DNA from 2 places in the Micromonospora haikouensis genome. Region 1 is predicted to be linked to the other one. Evidence: riboswitches for the same ligand, from Rfam matches in the RefSeq annotation. Region 1 holds a riboswitch; the other holds the start of a gene.

Region 1 (7,004 bases):
AGGGCGAGGAGGTCGCCGACCTGGCGGTCCGCCTCGGCCGGGTGGCGGAAGTGGCCGCTGGGGTTGACCGTGTATTCGTTGCGCCGGCCGACCCGGGTCCGCCGCAGGTAGCCGCCGGCCTCCAGGTCGGCCACGATCGCCTGCGCCGCGCGCTCGGTCACGCCCACCTCGTCCGCGACGTCGCGCAGCCTGGCGGTCGGGTTGCGGGCGATGGCGAGCAGGACGTGGCCGTGGTTGGTGAGGAACGTCCAGTTCCGGGTGTTCCCGTTCCCGCCTGCTGTCGTCGCCATGTCGGACATGTTAGGGCTCGGCGACGACGCCCACGCCCCTGGGCCGACGCGGGCCGGAGCGCGGGCCTGCGCAACCCCTTCCCAAAGCAGGAAATGTGTATCACGTAACGCTTGACGTGCCTTTCGCTGCGTGTGACCGTGGGGGAACTGGTCGTGCGCGTGAATGACGAGGTGATGGGGCATGGAGCATTCCAGCATGTCGATGGCTCAGGCGGGCTCCGGGCAGCTAGACCCCCTCTCGTCCGTCGGGCGACCGGGCGAGCCGGGCGCTGCCTGCACCCCGGCCCGGGCCCTCGCCGAGCTGCACGCCGGCAACCACCGCTTCGTCAGCGGAACGCCGCGCCACCCCAACCAGGACGCCGACCACCGGGCGGCCGTCGCCGACGGGCAGCACCCGTTCGCGGTGATCGTCGGCTGCTCCGACTCCCGCCTCGCCGCCGAGATCATCTTCGACCGTGGCCTGGGGGACCTCTTCGTGGTCCGCACCGCCGGGCACACCGTCGGCCCCGAGGTGCTGGGCAGCGTCGAGTACGCCGTGACCGTGCTGGGCACCCCCCTGGTGGTGGTGCTCGGCCACGACTCCTGCGGGGCGGTGCAGGCGGCCAAGGCGGCGGCCGGCACCGGCAGCGAGCCCGCCGGCAACCTGCGGGCCGTGGTGGACGCCGTGGTGCCCAGCCTGCACCGGGCCGCCGAGCGGGGCGTCGAGGGCATCGACGAGATCATCGACATCCACATCGCGTGCACGGTCGAGGCGATGCTCGACCGGTCGCCCGTGCTGGCCGCCGAGGTCGACGCGGGCCGCTGCGCGGTCGTCGGGATGTCGTACCGGCTCAGTGCCGGCGGGGTGCGGACGGTGGCCGCCGTGCCGGCCGCCATGGCGGCGGACGCCACCCCGGCCCGCGCCGCCGCCTGACGCACCCCCGCCGCCCGGCGCTCACCCCGGCCCTGACGCGCACCGCCGCCCGAGACACGACGAGAGGGGCCGCCCCCACAGCGGGACGGCCCCTCTCGTCGTGCGCGGCGCGCCGCGTCAGAGCAGCGACATGTGCACGTGGTCCGTGTGGTTGGACGGCCCGCTGTAGGACTTCCAGCCGGTCGCCGGGAACCAGATCTGCCGGTTCCAGATGACGTAGTAGATGCCGAGCCGGTCGGCGTTGCGGATGAGGAACGCGGCGAGGTTGTTGCCGTACATCCGGGTGTCGTTGTTGTGCCAGGGGGAGAACCCGCTGTTCTGGAGCGACCAGTCGCAGGCCCGGCCCTTGGGGTGTTCCCACGGCCCGCCCGGCCGGTAGCAGCCCACGAACCGGTTGAAGCCGGCCCGCTTGGTCTCCTTGTAGGCGTGCAGGGTGCGGGGCGTGATGCAGCCGGAGGTGGTGGGGTCGTTCTCGCTGCACGACTCGGGCCGCCAGTCGCCGTCCGACGTCCGGCCCGGCCCGATCCTCGCGACCGGGGAGGTGGCGTTGACCAGGCCGCCGGTGAAGCCCTTGCCGCCGACCAGGGCGAGTGCCTTCTCGGCGTCGAACTTCTTCTTCGCCATGACCGACGCCTGCTTCTGCTGCTCGCGCACCTCGGCGTCGAGCGCGAGCTTGGCCTGCTCGGCGCGGTTCTTCGCCGCGCTGACCTCGGCCAGCTTGTTGGCGTTGACCATGTTCAGCTCGTCGAGGGCCGAGGCGCGCTTGACGAACGAGTCCGGTGTGTTGCTCTCCAGCAGCATCGCCATCGCGCCGACCCGGCCGGTCCGGTACGACTGCGCGGCCATCTCGCCGACCTGCGGCGCGAGCGCGTCCAGCTCCTCCTGGGCCTTGCGCACCTCGTCGGCGAGCTGGGCCTGGCGCTTCTTGGACTTCTCGAGCTTCGACTTCGCCTGGGCGTAGTCCCGGTTCGTCGCCTCGATGACGTCGGTGATGAGCTGGGGCTCGTCGTCCTCCTCGTGCCCCGAGGGTTGGGGGGCGGCGGCGGGCAGGGCGAGCGCCGGGGCGGCCGGCCCGGCGACGACCGCCAGGGCAGCGAGCACGGCCACCACGGGTGTCAACCAGCGGTGCAGGGGTGCCGTCACAATGTTCCCTTCCATCGACCGCCGACCGGGTTAGCTGACGGGTTCGGGGCGGAAGCGGCCCCTACCGCTCGCGCGGATTCACCCCGGGCACCTGGTTCCCCGGCTCGCCTTGCGGCGATTGGGCGGCGGCACCGCAGGCGCCGCTTCGCGCCTTCGGCGGTGACCGGCAGCGAGGTTACCCGAGAGCCCATGCGGGGAGCTACGTCCGGATGCCGACTAAAAGCGTCATTTCGTAATCGCCATCGGTAATCAGTGATGCGCTTCTCAGGGCGGATGCCGCCACCGGTCACGCTGTGAAGTGTCACCATGCGGTGTCCGTGCCTCCTTCTCGGTGCGGCCGTCCGGCCGGGGGGTGGGTGGGGGCGTGGTCGTCGGGGAACCCCTCGGCCGCCCGGCCGCCGCCGAGCGCCTCCAGCGCGAGATTGCGGTCCGCGGTCCGCCGCCCGCCCCCGGGGGTACGCGCCGCCGGCACGTCCCCGCCGTCCGCCGGGCCGGGCCGGGACGCGGCGGTGTGCCCCTCAGCGGTGTGCCCCTCAGCCGTGTGTCCCGCCGCCGTGCGCCCCGCTGCGGTGACCACGGCGGCCAGCCCGGTGGTGAGCGGCACGGCGGCGATCAGGCCCAGCGTGGCGACCGCGCTGCGGACGATCTCCTGGGCGAGGAACTCGCTGGTCAGGATCTCGGTCACGGGGCGGGAGTCGGCGGTGAGCAGGAGCAGCAGCGGCAGCGACGCGCCCGCGTACGCCAGCACGATCGTGTTGACCGTGGAGGCGATGTGCGCCCGGCCGACGCGGGTGGCCGCCCGGTAGAGCTGCAACCGGGACAGCCCCGGGTTGGCGTGCGCCAGCTCGGTGACCGTGGCCGCCTGGGTCACGGTGACGTCGTCGAGCACCCCGAGCGAACCGATGATGATGCCGGCCAGGAGCAGGCCGTGCAGGTCCACGTCGCCCCGGAACATCGACAGGGTGGTGGCGTCCTCGCTGCCGTACCCGGTGAGGTGGGTGGCCGCCGTGGCCAGGGTGCCCAGCAGGCCGGTGAGCACCAGGCTGCCCAGGGTGCCGAGGACGGCCACCGACGTCTGCGCGGTGACCCCGTGGGTGAGGTACAACACCACGAACATGATCAACGCGGAGCCGACGACGGCGATCGGCAGCGGCGACCCGCCCGCGCCGATGCCGGGCAGCACGAAGGTCAGCAGGATGGCGAAGGTGGCGGCGAGCCCGGCCAGGGCGGCCACCCCCCGCCAGCGGCCGAACGCGACGATCGCCAGCGCGAACACCACCGCCAGCCAGATCAGCGGGGCGCCGCGCTGGTGCTCGGCGATGTTGTAGGTGCTCGCCGCCGGGTCGGCCGGGTCGGTCAGCTTCACCAGCACGATCCGGTCGTCGACGGCTACGGTGGGCGCGCCGGGGCCGGTCGGGATCGGCGTCTCGACCTGCTGCCCGGCGTCGGGCCCCTGCTCCACCCGGACGGTCACCGTGCCGCACGGGCCGTCCGCGACGCCCGGCCCGCCGCCCTCCGGCGTCTCCGGCTGCGGCGGGCACTCCTCGGTGACCACCCGGGTCACCGTGCCGTGATAGCGGGGCACCGGCGAACCGCCGTCGACCTCGGGACCGCCGTCGCGGGGCCACAGGACGACCGCCGCGATCACGGTGAGCACGAAGAGGGGCACCACGGTCGCGACGAGGACCCGCCGCACCCCCGGTGGGGTGGGCGGAGCGGGTCGGTTGTGGTCGGCGCCCATCGACGATCTCCAAACGGTGTCAGCGCGGGATACGGCTCGGCGGCCCGGACGGTTCAGCGTCGCGGGCGATCGATCCGGGCCGGCTGCCCGGACGACCGCACCGGGCCGGCCGCCGGAGGACCTGCCCGTCCCGCGGGTCGCCCGAAGCCCCGCCCCACCGGCGGCCCGGTCTCCGCCCTGCGGACCGCCCGGAGCGGGATCCCACGTCCCATCGCCCGGAATCGTAGCCACCCTCACCTGCGAACGCAGGTCGGCCGACACCATGTCGGCGACATGGCGGTGTTCCGGCCGCCCTGATACCGCCATCTGGCCGACATCCTGCCGATTCGACGGCCGGCAGGGCATGTTGGAGACATGGCCCACGACGAGCACGCCGGACACGGCGGGCACGACAAGCACGCCGGGCACGACCCGGAGATGTTCCGCCGCCGGTTCTGGGTCTGCCTCGCGCTGACCCTGCCGATCGTCGTCACCAGCCACATGGTGATGGACTGGTTCGGCTACTCGCTGGAGTTTCCCGGCCGGGCCCTGGTCGGCCCGGTGCTCGGCTCGGCCGTCTTCTGGTGGGGCGGGTGGCCGTTCCTGGTCGGCGCGGTCCGGGAGCTGCGCGACCGGGCACCCGGGATGATGCTGCTCATCGCGATGGCGATCAGCGTGGCGTACGCCGCGTCGCTGGCCACCAGCGCCGGCGCGTTCGACCTGGACTTCTGGTGGGAGCTGGCGGCGCTGGTCACCATCATGCTGCTCGGGCACTGGCAGGAGATGAAGGCGATCGGCCAGGCCCGGGGCGCCCTCGCGGCGCTGGCCGCGCTGCTGCCCGACGACGCGGAGCGGGTCGGGCCCGACGGCGGCACCGAGCGGGTCCCCGTGGCCGCGCTGCACGTCGGCGACGTGCTGCTGGTCCGGCCCGGCGGTCGGGTGCCGGCCGACGGCCGGGTCGTCGACGGAGCCGCCGAGCTGGACGAATCCATGATCACGGGCGAGTCCCGCCCGGTCGCCCGGTCGGTCGGCGACCGGGTGGTGGCGGGCACGGTGGCCACGGACTCCGCGCTCCGGGTCGAGGTGCAGGCCACCGGCGAGGAGACCACCCTCGCCGGCATCCAGCGCATGGTCGCCGAGGCCCAGCGCTCCAGCGGCCGGGCCCAGGTGCTCGCGGACCGCTTCGCGGCCTGGCTGTTCTACGTCGCCACCGCCACCGCCGTGGTGACGGTCGTGGTCTGGTCCCTCCTCGGCGACACCGACGAGGCCGTCGTGCGGACCGTCACGGTGCTGGTCATCGCCTGCCCGCACGCGCTGGGGCTCGCGATCCCGCTGGTCATCGCGCTGTCTACGGCGGTGGCGGCGCGCTCCGGCATCCTGGTGAAGAACCGTCTCGCGCTGGAGCGGATGCGCACCGTCGACGCGGTGCTGTTCGACAAGACCGGCACCCTCACCCGGGGCGAGCACGCCGTGACCGGCGTCGCGGCCGTCGCGGGCACCGGCGAGGACGAGCTGCTGCGGCTGGCCGCCGGCGTCGAGGCGGACAGCGAGCACCCGCTGGCCCGCGCGATCGTCGCCGCCGCCGAACAGCGCGGCGGCCCCGCACCGGCCACCGGCTTCCGCGCCCTGCCGGGCCGTGGGGTGCGGGCCACGATCGACGGCACGGAGTACGCCGTGGGCGGGCCGGCCCTGCTGCGCGAGCTGGGCGTGGGCCTCCCCACCGAGCTGGAGCAGGCCGCCGCCGACTGGGCGGGGCGAGGGGCCGCCGTGCTGCACCTGGTCCGCCTTCCCGGCACGGTGCTCGGCGCGCTCGCCCTCGCCGACGAAGTACGCCCCGAGGCCCGCGAGGCGATCGCCGAGCTGCGTGCCCAGGGCATCCGGACCATCGCGATGATCACCGGGGACGCCCGGGCGGTGGCGGACGCGGTCGCCGCCGACCTCGGCTTCCGTGCCGGTGTGGACGAGGTCTTCGCGGAGGTGCTGCCGGCCGACAAGGACGGGAAGGTCACCGAGCTGCAACGACGTGGGCTGACGGTGGCGATGGTCGGCGACGGGGTCAACGACGCCCCGGCGCTGGCCCGCGCCGACGTGGGCATCGCCATCGGGGCCGGCACGGACGTGGCGATCGAGTCCGCCGGGGTGGTGCTCGCCTCGTCCGACCCGCGCGGGGTGGCGGCGGTGGCCCGGCTCTCCCGGGCGTCCTACCGCAAGATGGTGCAGAACCTGGCCTGGGCGGCCGGCTACAACGTGGTGGCCCTGCCGCTGGCCGCCGGGGTGCTGGCCTGGGCGGGGGTGGCGCTGAGCCCGGCGGTCGGGGCGATCCTGATGTCGGCGTCCACGATTGTGGTGGCGCTGAACGCCCAACTGCTCCGCCGGGTCCGCCTCACCCCCGGCTGATCGCGGTCGGGGCCGCGGCCCGGCTCGCGGTGCCGGGTCACATTCCGCGCCCGCGGTGCCGGGTCACATTCCGCGCCTGCGGTGCCGGGTCACATTCCGCGCCCGCATCCGCGAGGCGAGGTGAGTCGACCCCGGGCGAGGCTCTAGCGTGGTGGTGTGGGGACGACGGCGGTGACGGGCGGGCGGTGGGGTCGCCTCGCGCTGCTGCTCTGCACCCTGATCGGCCTCGCCGCCATGCACACCCTCGGCCACGGCGCACACTCCGGCGGCACCCACGCCGGCCACGACGGGGCAACACCGCGCGACGGCCACCCGGCCCCAGCGACGCTCGCCGACGGCGCGGCTGTCCCCGTGGCGCTCGCCGACGGCACGGGCGGTCCCGTGGCACTCGTCGGCGGCACGGGCGGTCCCGTGGCGCTTGCCGGCGGCATGGGCGGCTCCGTGGCGCCCGCTGTCCCCGTGGTGCTTGCCGGCGGCGCGGATGCGCTCTGGGCGTTCGCCGGTGGAATGGCCGTCCCCGTCGGCGGCATGGTCGCCGCCG
Region 2 (7,004 bases), on a different contig from region 1:
CGGGGTGTTCGCGGCGCTGTGGGCGCAGGCCCGGCGGCTGGGCATCGGCCGGCTGCCGGAGCAGCGCGCGTTCGAGGACGAGATCGCCGAGCGGCCCGAGTTCCGCGAGTTCCTCAAGGCGTGGTGGCCGCGGCTGCACCCCCGGCACGTGCTGGGCTGGCTGGCCCGCCCCGACCGGCTGCGGCGGTACGCCGCCGGGGTGCTGTCCCGGGCGGAGGTCGGCCTGCTCGTCGAGGCGTACCGGGCGCTGGACGTCGAGGGGCTCACGATCGCCGACGTCGCCCTGCTCGACGAGCTGGACGCGCTGCTGGGCAAGCCGCTGCAGCCGAAGCGGGCGAGGCGCGACCCGTTCCAGCTCGCCGGGGGCGTACGCGAGCTGAGCACGCATGCCGACCGGCAGCGCGCGGCGCGGGAGGCGGCCCGGGAGCGGCCCGAGGACTACCGCGACTTCGCGCACGTGGTGGTCGACGAGGCGCAGGACGTGTCGCCGATGCAGTGGCGGATGATCGGCCGGCGTGGCCGGTTGGCGTCCTGGACGGTGGTGGGCGACCCGGCGCAGACCGCGTGGACGGGGGACCCGGAGGAGCTGACCCGGGCCCGGGACGCGGCGCTGGGCCGCCGCCGGCGGCACCAGTTCGAGCTGACCACCAACTACCGCAACTCGGCGGAGATCTTCGCGGTGGCGGAGGCGGAGATCCGCCGGCTCTACCCGGACCTGGCGCTGCCCCGCGCGGTGCGGTCCACCGGCGTGGCCCCGGTCGAGCTGACCGTGCCGGCGGCCGAACTGGCGGCGGCGACCGTCGCGGCGGTCGGCGACCTGCTCGGCGAGGTGGAGGGCACGGTCGGGGTGATCACGCCGGTGCCGCGCCGCGACGAGGTGGCGGGCTGGCTGGCGGGCCGGGCGGCGCCGCGCCTGCAGGTGGTGACCAGCCTCCAGGCCAAGGGCATGGAGTACGACGGGGTGGTGCTGGTCGCCCCGGGCGAGATCCGGGCCGACCCGGGGTCGGGCGTGCGGACGCTGTACGTGGCGCTGTCCCGGGCGACCCAGCGCCTCGTCACCGTCGAACCCACGGGCTGATCCGGCGCCCGGCCGTTCCCCGGCCGGACCGCTGTCGATCACTTGCACATATTGCGATGTGAGCATAGATTGGGCCGGGCGGGGATCACGGACGGAGGGTGTGGGCGTGGGCGCAGGTCATGACCACCACCACGGGGCGGCGAACGCGGCGGACCGCCACTCGGGTCGACTCTGGGCGGCGTTCGCGCTGCTCGCCGCGCTGATGATCGTCGAGGCGGTGACCGCGCTCGGCACCGGCTCGCTGGCGCTGCTCTCCGACGCCGGGCACATGTTCACCGACGTGCTCGGCATCGGCATGGCGCTCGCCGCGATCACCGCCACCCGCCGGGCCACCGCCGACCCGCAGCGCACGTTCGGGCTCTACCGGCTGGAGGTGCTCGCCGCGCTCGGCAACGCCCTGCTGCTCAGCGGCGTCGCCGTCTACGTCCTCGTCGAGGCCGTCCGCCGCTTCGGCGACCCGCCCGAGGTCACCACCGGCCCGATGCTCGTGGTGGCGGTGCTGGGCCTGCTCGCCAACGTCGCCGCGTTCGCCCTGCTGCGCAGCGGGGCGAAGGAGAGCATCAACCTGCGCGGGGCGTACCTGGAGGTGCTGGGCGACCTGCTCGGGTCGGTCGGCGTGATCGGCGCGGCGGCGCTGATCATGGCCACCGGCTGGTGGTGGGCGGACCCGGCGGTGGCCGTCGCGATCGGCGTGTTCATCCTGCCCCGCACCTGGCGGCTCGGGCGGGCCGCGGTGCGCATCCTGGTGCAGGCCGCGCCGGAGCACCTCCAGGTGACCGCCGTGCACGACCGGCTGGCCGCCGTGCCCGGCGTGGTCGAGGTGCACGACCTGCACGTCTGGACGCTGACCTCCGGCATGGAGGTCGCCTCGGCCCACCTGACCATGGCGCCCGGCGCGGAGGTCGGCGCGGTGCTGACCGCCGCCCGCACCGCCCTGCACGAGGACTTCCACATCGAGCACGCCACCCTGCAGGTCGAGCCGGGAGCCGCCCGCGACGGCTGCGGGCCGGCCGGCTGGTGAGACCGAGGCTCATCAATTTTCGCGACATTCGTGGCCGAATGACTGACTTGACAGGTTTCATCCGCGTACCCTCCGTCACGGAAGCAGCGCTGGTCCCACGCGCACCGGTAGGCTCGGCCCCGGCCATCGCCGGGCGGCGCCCTCCGGCGCCTGTGGTGGCCGCCGCCTAATCGCCTGCGGGCGAGCCGGGGAACCATGTTTGTGGGGTGCATCCGCTCCAGCGGTAGGGATCTTCCGTCCCGAACCCGTCAGCTAACCCGGTCGGCGGCTGACGGAAGGACACGCATATGCCAGTAGTGGCACCTGTAGGAAGGCTCGCCGCCCGGGTGGCGGCGGCGCTGGTGCTGACGCTCGCCGTCGGCCTCGGGGTCGCGCCGGTGACGCCGGCCGGGGCCGCGCCGCCCGTCGGCCTGCTCGCCGCACCCGGCGACGACGAGGAGGGCGGCACGCCCGCCCTGCGCGCCCAGCTCGAGGCGGCGAGCAAGGGCTACCTGGAGGCCAAGACCGCCCTCGACCGGTCGGTGAAGCGGCAGCAGCAGCTCGGCGGCCAGCTCAAGACGGTCGAGGCCGAGCTGGTCACCCGCGGCGCCAAGGTCGGCGAGATCGCCGGGGTGGCGTACAAGAAGGGCCGGCTCACCGCCGCCTCGGTGCTGCTCGACAGCAGCTCCCCCGAGGGGTTCCTGGACCGGGCCGCCGCGCTCGACACGATCGCCGCGAACGAGGACCGGGCGCTGCGCGAGCTGCTGACCACCCGGGACGAGGCGACGAAGACCCGGCAGGCCCTCGACGGCGAGATCCGCGAGCAGCGCAAGCAGGTCGCGCTGATGGGCAAGCGCAAGGAGCAGGCCGAGCGGGCCCTCACCGTGGCCAACAACAAGGCCAGCAGCAGCGGCGGCGGGTCCAGCCCAGGCGGCACCTCCAGCGCGAACGCCACCCCCGCGAAGCGCAACTCCGACGGCTCCTGGCCGGCGGAGTCGTGCAGCGTCAACGACCCCACCCCCGCCAACGGCTGCATCACCCCGCGCACCCTGCACGCGCTCAACCAGGCCAAGGCCGCCGGCTTCACCCGGTACGTCTCCTGCTACCGGCCCGGCGGCTCAGGCGAGCACCCGAAGGGCCGGGCCTGCGACTTCGCCGCGCAGAAGGGCGGCTTCGGCGGCGTGGCCAGCGGCGGGGACCGCACCTACGGCAACAACCTGGCCGCGTACTTCGTGCGCAACGCCGACCGGCTCGCCGTGCTGTACGTGATCTGGTTCAAGCAGATCTGGCTGCCCAGCAGCGGCTGGAAGGCGTACAGCGGCGGAAACGGGGACCCGTCCAGCGACCACACCAACCACGTGCACCTGTCGGTGATCTGACCCGCGACCGCCCCGGCGGCCCTCCCCCGACGGGACGGTCGCCGGGGCGCTACGCCGCCCGGCCGAGCACCTCGCCGAGCCGGCGGGCCAGCCCGAGGTGCGCCGAGCGGGCCTGCCGGAAGGCGTACGCGAACAGCGGCGTCGGTGCGACCAGGGTGATCTCCACATCGACGCGGACGAGGCCGTCCGGCTCGTCGCGCAGCCGCGTGTGGTTACGCACCGTCGTGGCCGGCCGCTGCCGGGCCACCGTGACGATCTCGTCGTCGGTCACCACCAGCACGTCCGCCTGGTACGTCACGCCGAAGCGCACCGGCCCGGCGGCGAGCTGGTCGGTGATCGCGTAGCTGGCCAGTGCGCCCGGTCGGGGCGACAGCCGGCGCACCCGCGTGATCAACGGATGCAGCTCGGTCTGCCGGGCGGGATCGCTGAGCAGCGCCACCGCCTCCGCCCGCGAGCAGCGGGCCTGGACCGAGTACTGGAAGCTGTCGCGCCGGGGCATCCGTCGATCGTCCCCCACCCGGGGGCGTGGGGGAAGGGTCGGAGGCCCCGGCACGTGGACCAGCGCCGGCAGCCGCGTCAGGCGCCCGGCAGCACCTCGGGGGTGGCCGTGCCCGCGAGGTAGGGCTCCGGGGCACCGAAGAGCCCGAGCAGGCCGGTCACCCAGAGCTGCCGGTGCACGAAGCGGCTCGGCTCGGTGACGACCAGCTTCACCCCGCTGACCTCGGCGGTCTGGAAGCCGGCCACCATCGCGCTGATGCCGACCGAGTCGATGAAGGTGACGAGACGCATGTTCAGCTCGATGCGGGCGGGCCGCCCCTTGGTGAGCACCTCGGCGATGGCTTCACGCACCTCGTACGCGGTGTCGACGTCGATCTCACCGCGCGGGGCGATCTCGATGACACCACCGGAAAGAACCGACTTCACGATCGACAGGCTCACGCGAGCACCTCCACTCGCCCGTTGACGGGCGCCTCATCAGTACGCGGGCCGCGACCGAGAGTATTCCTCCGATGGCCTCGGTCGCCACCCCTCGGGATGAGCAATTCGTGGATCAGGGCAAAACACGTTGCCCTTATCCGGACTTTTCAGATCCTGTTTGCCGGACGACCAGCCCGGGGGCCGGTGTCGCCGACCCAGGGTAGCGGTCCCCTCCGACCTTTGCGCGCACCCCGCACCCCGGGCGTGTGCCCACCCGGCCGCCACGGGCGGGACCCGCCACCGTTGCCCGCCCCGCCTAGCATCGGCGACGTCCACACCCGTAGCTCGGAAGGGACCACCCATGATCCGGAGACTGGCCGGCCTGGCCGGCGTCGGCGCGCTGCTCGCACTCATGCTGGCCTGCGGCTTCGGCGGCGCCGGGGACGACGATGACGATGACGACGACGACTTCGCCCGGGGCGCGGCGGTGGTGTCCGTACGCTGAGGGCACGGCCGGCGCGCGCCGGGGGGTTTGCGGCGGCGCCGGGTGGGGCACTGCCCCGGTGGGCGGACCGCGCCGGGGCAACGCCCGGGCGACCGCCCACCGGACCCACGCCGCAGTCCGAAGTGGCCGCAAGCTTCGGCACCCGAGGAGGTAGCACGATGTTCGGAACCAACCTGCTGGAGCGCCGCAGCAAGCCCGAGCGGATCGCGGACCAGGCGTGGCAGCACCTGGCCTCCGCCGTCGTCTCGGCCGGGGACAGCGTTCGCGACACCGCCCGCTCCGCCCGGCGCAGCGGCTCGGGCCTCGCCGACGAGGCGGGTGACCTGGTCGGCTCCGCGGCCGACGAGGCGCGCCGCCGGGCGGTGCTGGCCTTCGACGCGCTCGCCGGTCGCCGGCCCGCCCTGCCCTGGGCGCTGCTGATCGGGGCCGCCCTGGCCGGCGCGGCGATCGGCTGGGCCGCCGGTTCGGCGGCGCGGGCCGCCGGGCGGCGGGGCGAGCGCGACGTCGAGGAGATCGAGTTCGTCGACGTCGACCGACCCAACTCCCCGGTCGGCCTGGACGGCTGAGCCCTGGGCGGCTGGGCCCTGGAGGGCTGAGCATCCCCGGCCGGCCGTCGCCGGCCCTTCGAGACGCGAACCGGGCCGGCCTCCGTGCGGGGAGGCCGGCCCGGCGTTTCGGGACCGCGCGGGGCGGTCAGTGTGCGGTCAGTTGGCCGTGCAGGTCAGGATCGCCGGGGTCGAGTTGGCTCCGGTCCCGCTGGCCACGAAGCCGAAGGTGGTGCTGCCGCCGACGGGCAGCGTCCCGTTCCAGCCCGCGTCCCGCACCACGACCTGCGCGCCGGTCTGGGTGTAGGTGCCGCCCCAGAGCTGGGTGATCTGCTGGCCGCCGGGGAAGTTCCAGACCACGCTCCAGGAGCTCTTCGCCGAGCCGCTGTTGTTCTTCACGGTCACCTCGCCCTGGAAGCCGCCGGACCAGGAGGTGGTCACCTTGTACGTCGCCGAGCAGGCCCCGGCCGGCACGGGCGTACCCGTCGGGGTGGCCGGCGGCGTCGTGGCCGGGGGCGTGGTCGCCGGAGGCGTGGTGGCCGGCGGCGTCGTCGCGGGCGGCGTGGTCGCCGGCGGGGTGGTCGCCGGGGGCGTCGTGGCCGGCGGGGTCGTGGCGCCGCCGAGCCGGTCGGCGACGATGATGCCCCGCCCGTTGGTGCCCAGGTAGGCCCGCCCGTAGACGCGCGGGTCACCGGTCAGGGCCTCGCCCGCGTTGCCGTACTGGTGCTTGTCGTCGTTGATCCGGACCCAGGCCGCGCCGGTGTTGTCCGACCGGAACAGGCCGGCCTGCCCGTCGACGGTGCCGAAGACGAACAGCGCCGGGTACGTCTGCCCGGGGGCCGCCTTGCCGAAGCCCACGTTCACCGCCGACGACACGCCGGCCTGCTTGGCGAAGGTGGTCCCCGAGTCGGTCGAGCGCCACAGCCCGCCCTCGCCGGCCAGCCAGATCTCGCCCTCCTTGCCGGGCAGCGCCTTGAACTTGACGTTCCCGGTGCTCGGCAGCCCGGTGGCCGCCGACGCGGTGAAGCTCGCCCCGCCGTTGGTGCTGACGTAGAACTTGCCGCCGGAGAAGCCGTAGAACTTGTTCTTGTTGACCCGGTCGGACTCGACGACGGCGTTGGCCGGGATCCCGGTCGCCGCGGTCCACGAGTTGCCGAAGCCGACCGAGCGGACGACCTGCTGGCCGGCGTCGCCGGGCGACCAGACGAACTGGCTGCCGTCGGCGGACGCGGCGACGGTGCCGCCGTTGTTGATCCCGCCCGGCTCGCTGCCCTGGAACCAGTTGGCCCCGCCGTCGGTGGAGAACGCGACGTGGCTGTCGTTGGGGCGGTCGGCGTCGGTGAAGTTGCCGGCCCGCACCATCACGGCCGGATTGGTCTCGGCGTAGTCGATGCTGGTGGTGCTGGTGAAGACCGGCTGGCTGAAGATCTTCGCCGGCACCGCGTCGAGGTCGGTGTGCCGGAAGCCGCCGAGGTCGCCGAGCGCGCTGACCAGCGGGGCCCCGGTGGGCGGGCTGATCAGGTCGAGCACGGCGGTCTCCTCCAGGCCCTTGACCATCGGCTTGATGGTGAGCTGGCCG

The links. Region 1 has a riboswitch for cyclic di-AMP ahead of TK50_RS04560 (coiled-coil domain-containing protein). Riboswitches for the same ligand answer to the same signal wherever they lie in the genome.
Region 2: it holds a riboswitch for cyclic di-AMP, as region 1 does, so the genes downstream of both, TK50_RS22595 (coiled-coil domain-containing protein) here and TK50_RS04560 (coiled-coil domain-containing protein) in region 1, are expected to answer to the same signal.

The regions. Positions count from the first base shown of each region.
Region 1 is NZ_JXSX01000001.1:995,832-1,002,835, forward strand. It holds gene TK50_RS04550 (helix-turn-helix transcriptional regulator) at 1-299, opposite strand, end outside; gene TK50_RS04555 (carbonic anhydrase) at 493-1,203, shown strand; gene TK50_RS04560 (coiled-coil domain-containing protein) at 1,321-2,346, opposite strand; cyclic di-AMP (ydaO/yuaA leader) riboswitch at 2,351-2,481, opposite strand; gene TK50_RS04565 (YibE/F family protein) at 2,648-4,087, opposite strand; gene TK50_RS04570 (heavy metal translocating P-type ATPase) at 4,442-6,463, shown strand; gene TK50_RS04575 (hypothetical protein) at 6,620-7,004, shown strand, end outside.
Region 2 is NZ_JXSX01000003.1:211,493-218,496, reverse strand. It holds gene TK50_RS22605 (HelD family protein) at 1-1,078, shown strand, start outside; gene TK50_RS22600 (cation diffusion facilitator family transporter) at 1,185-2,099, shown strand; cyclic di-AMP (ydaO/yuaA leader) riboswitch at 2,253-2,382, shown strand; gene TK50_RS22595 (coiled-coil domain-containing protein) at 2,387-3,457, shown strand; gene TK50_RS22590 (SRPBCC family protein) at 3,507-3,956, opposite strand; gene TK50_RS22585 (STAS domain-containing protein) at 4,034-4,396, opposite strand; gene TK50_RS34205 (hypothetical protein) at 4,737-4,880, shown strand; gene TK50_RS22580 (hypothetical protein) at 5,039-5,446, shown strand; gene TK50_RS22575 (cellulose binding domain-containing protein) at 5,585-7,004, opposite strand, start outside.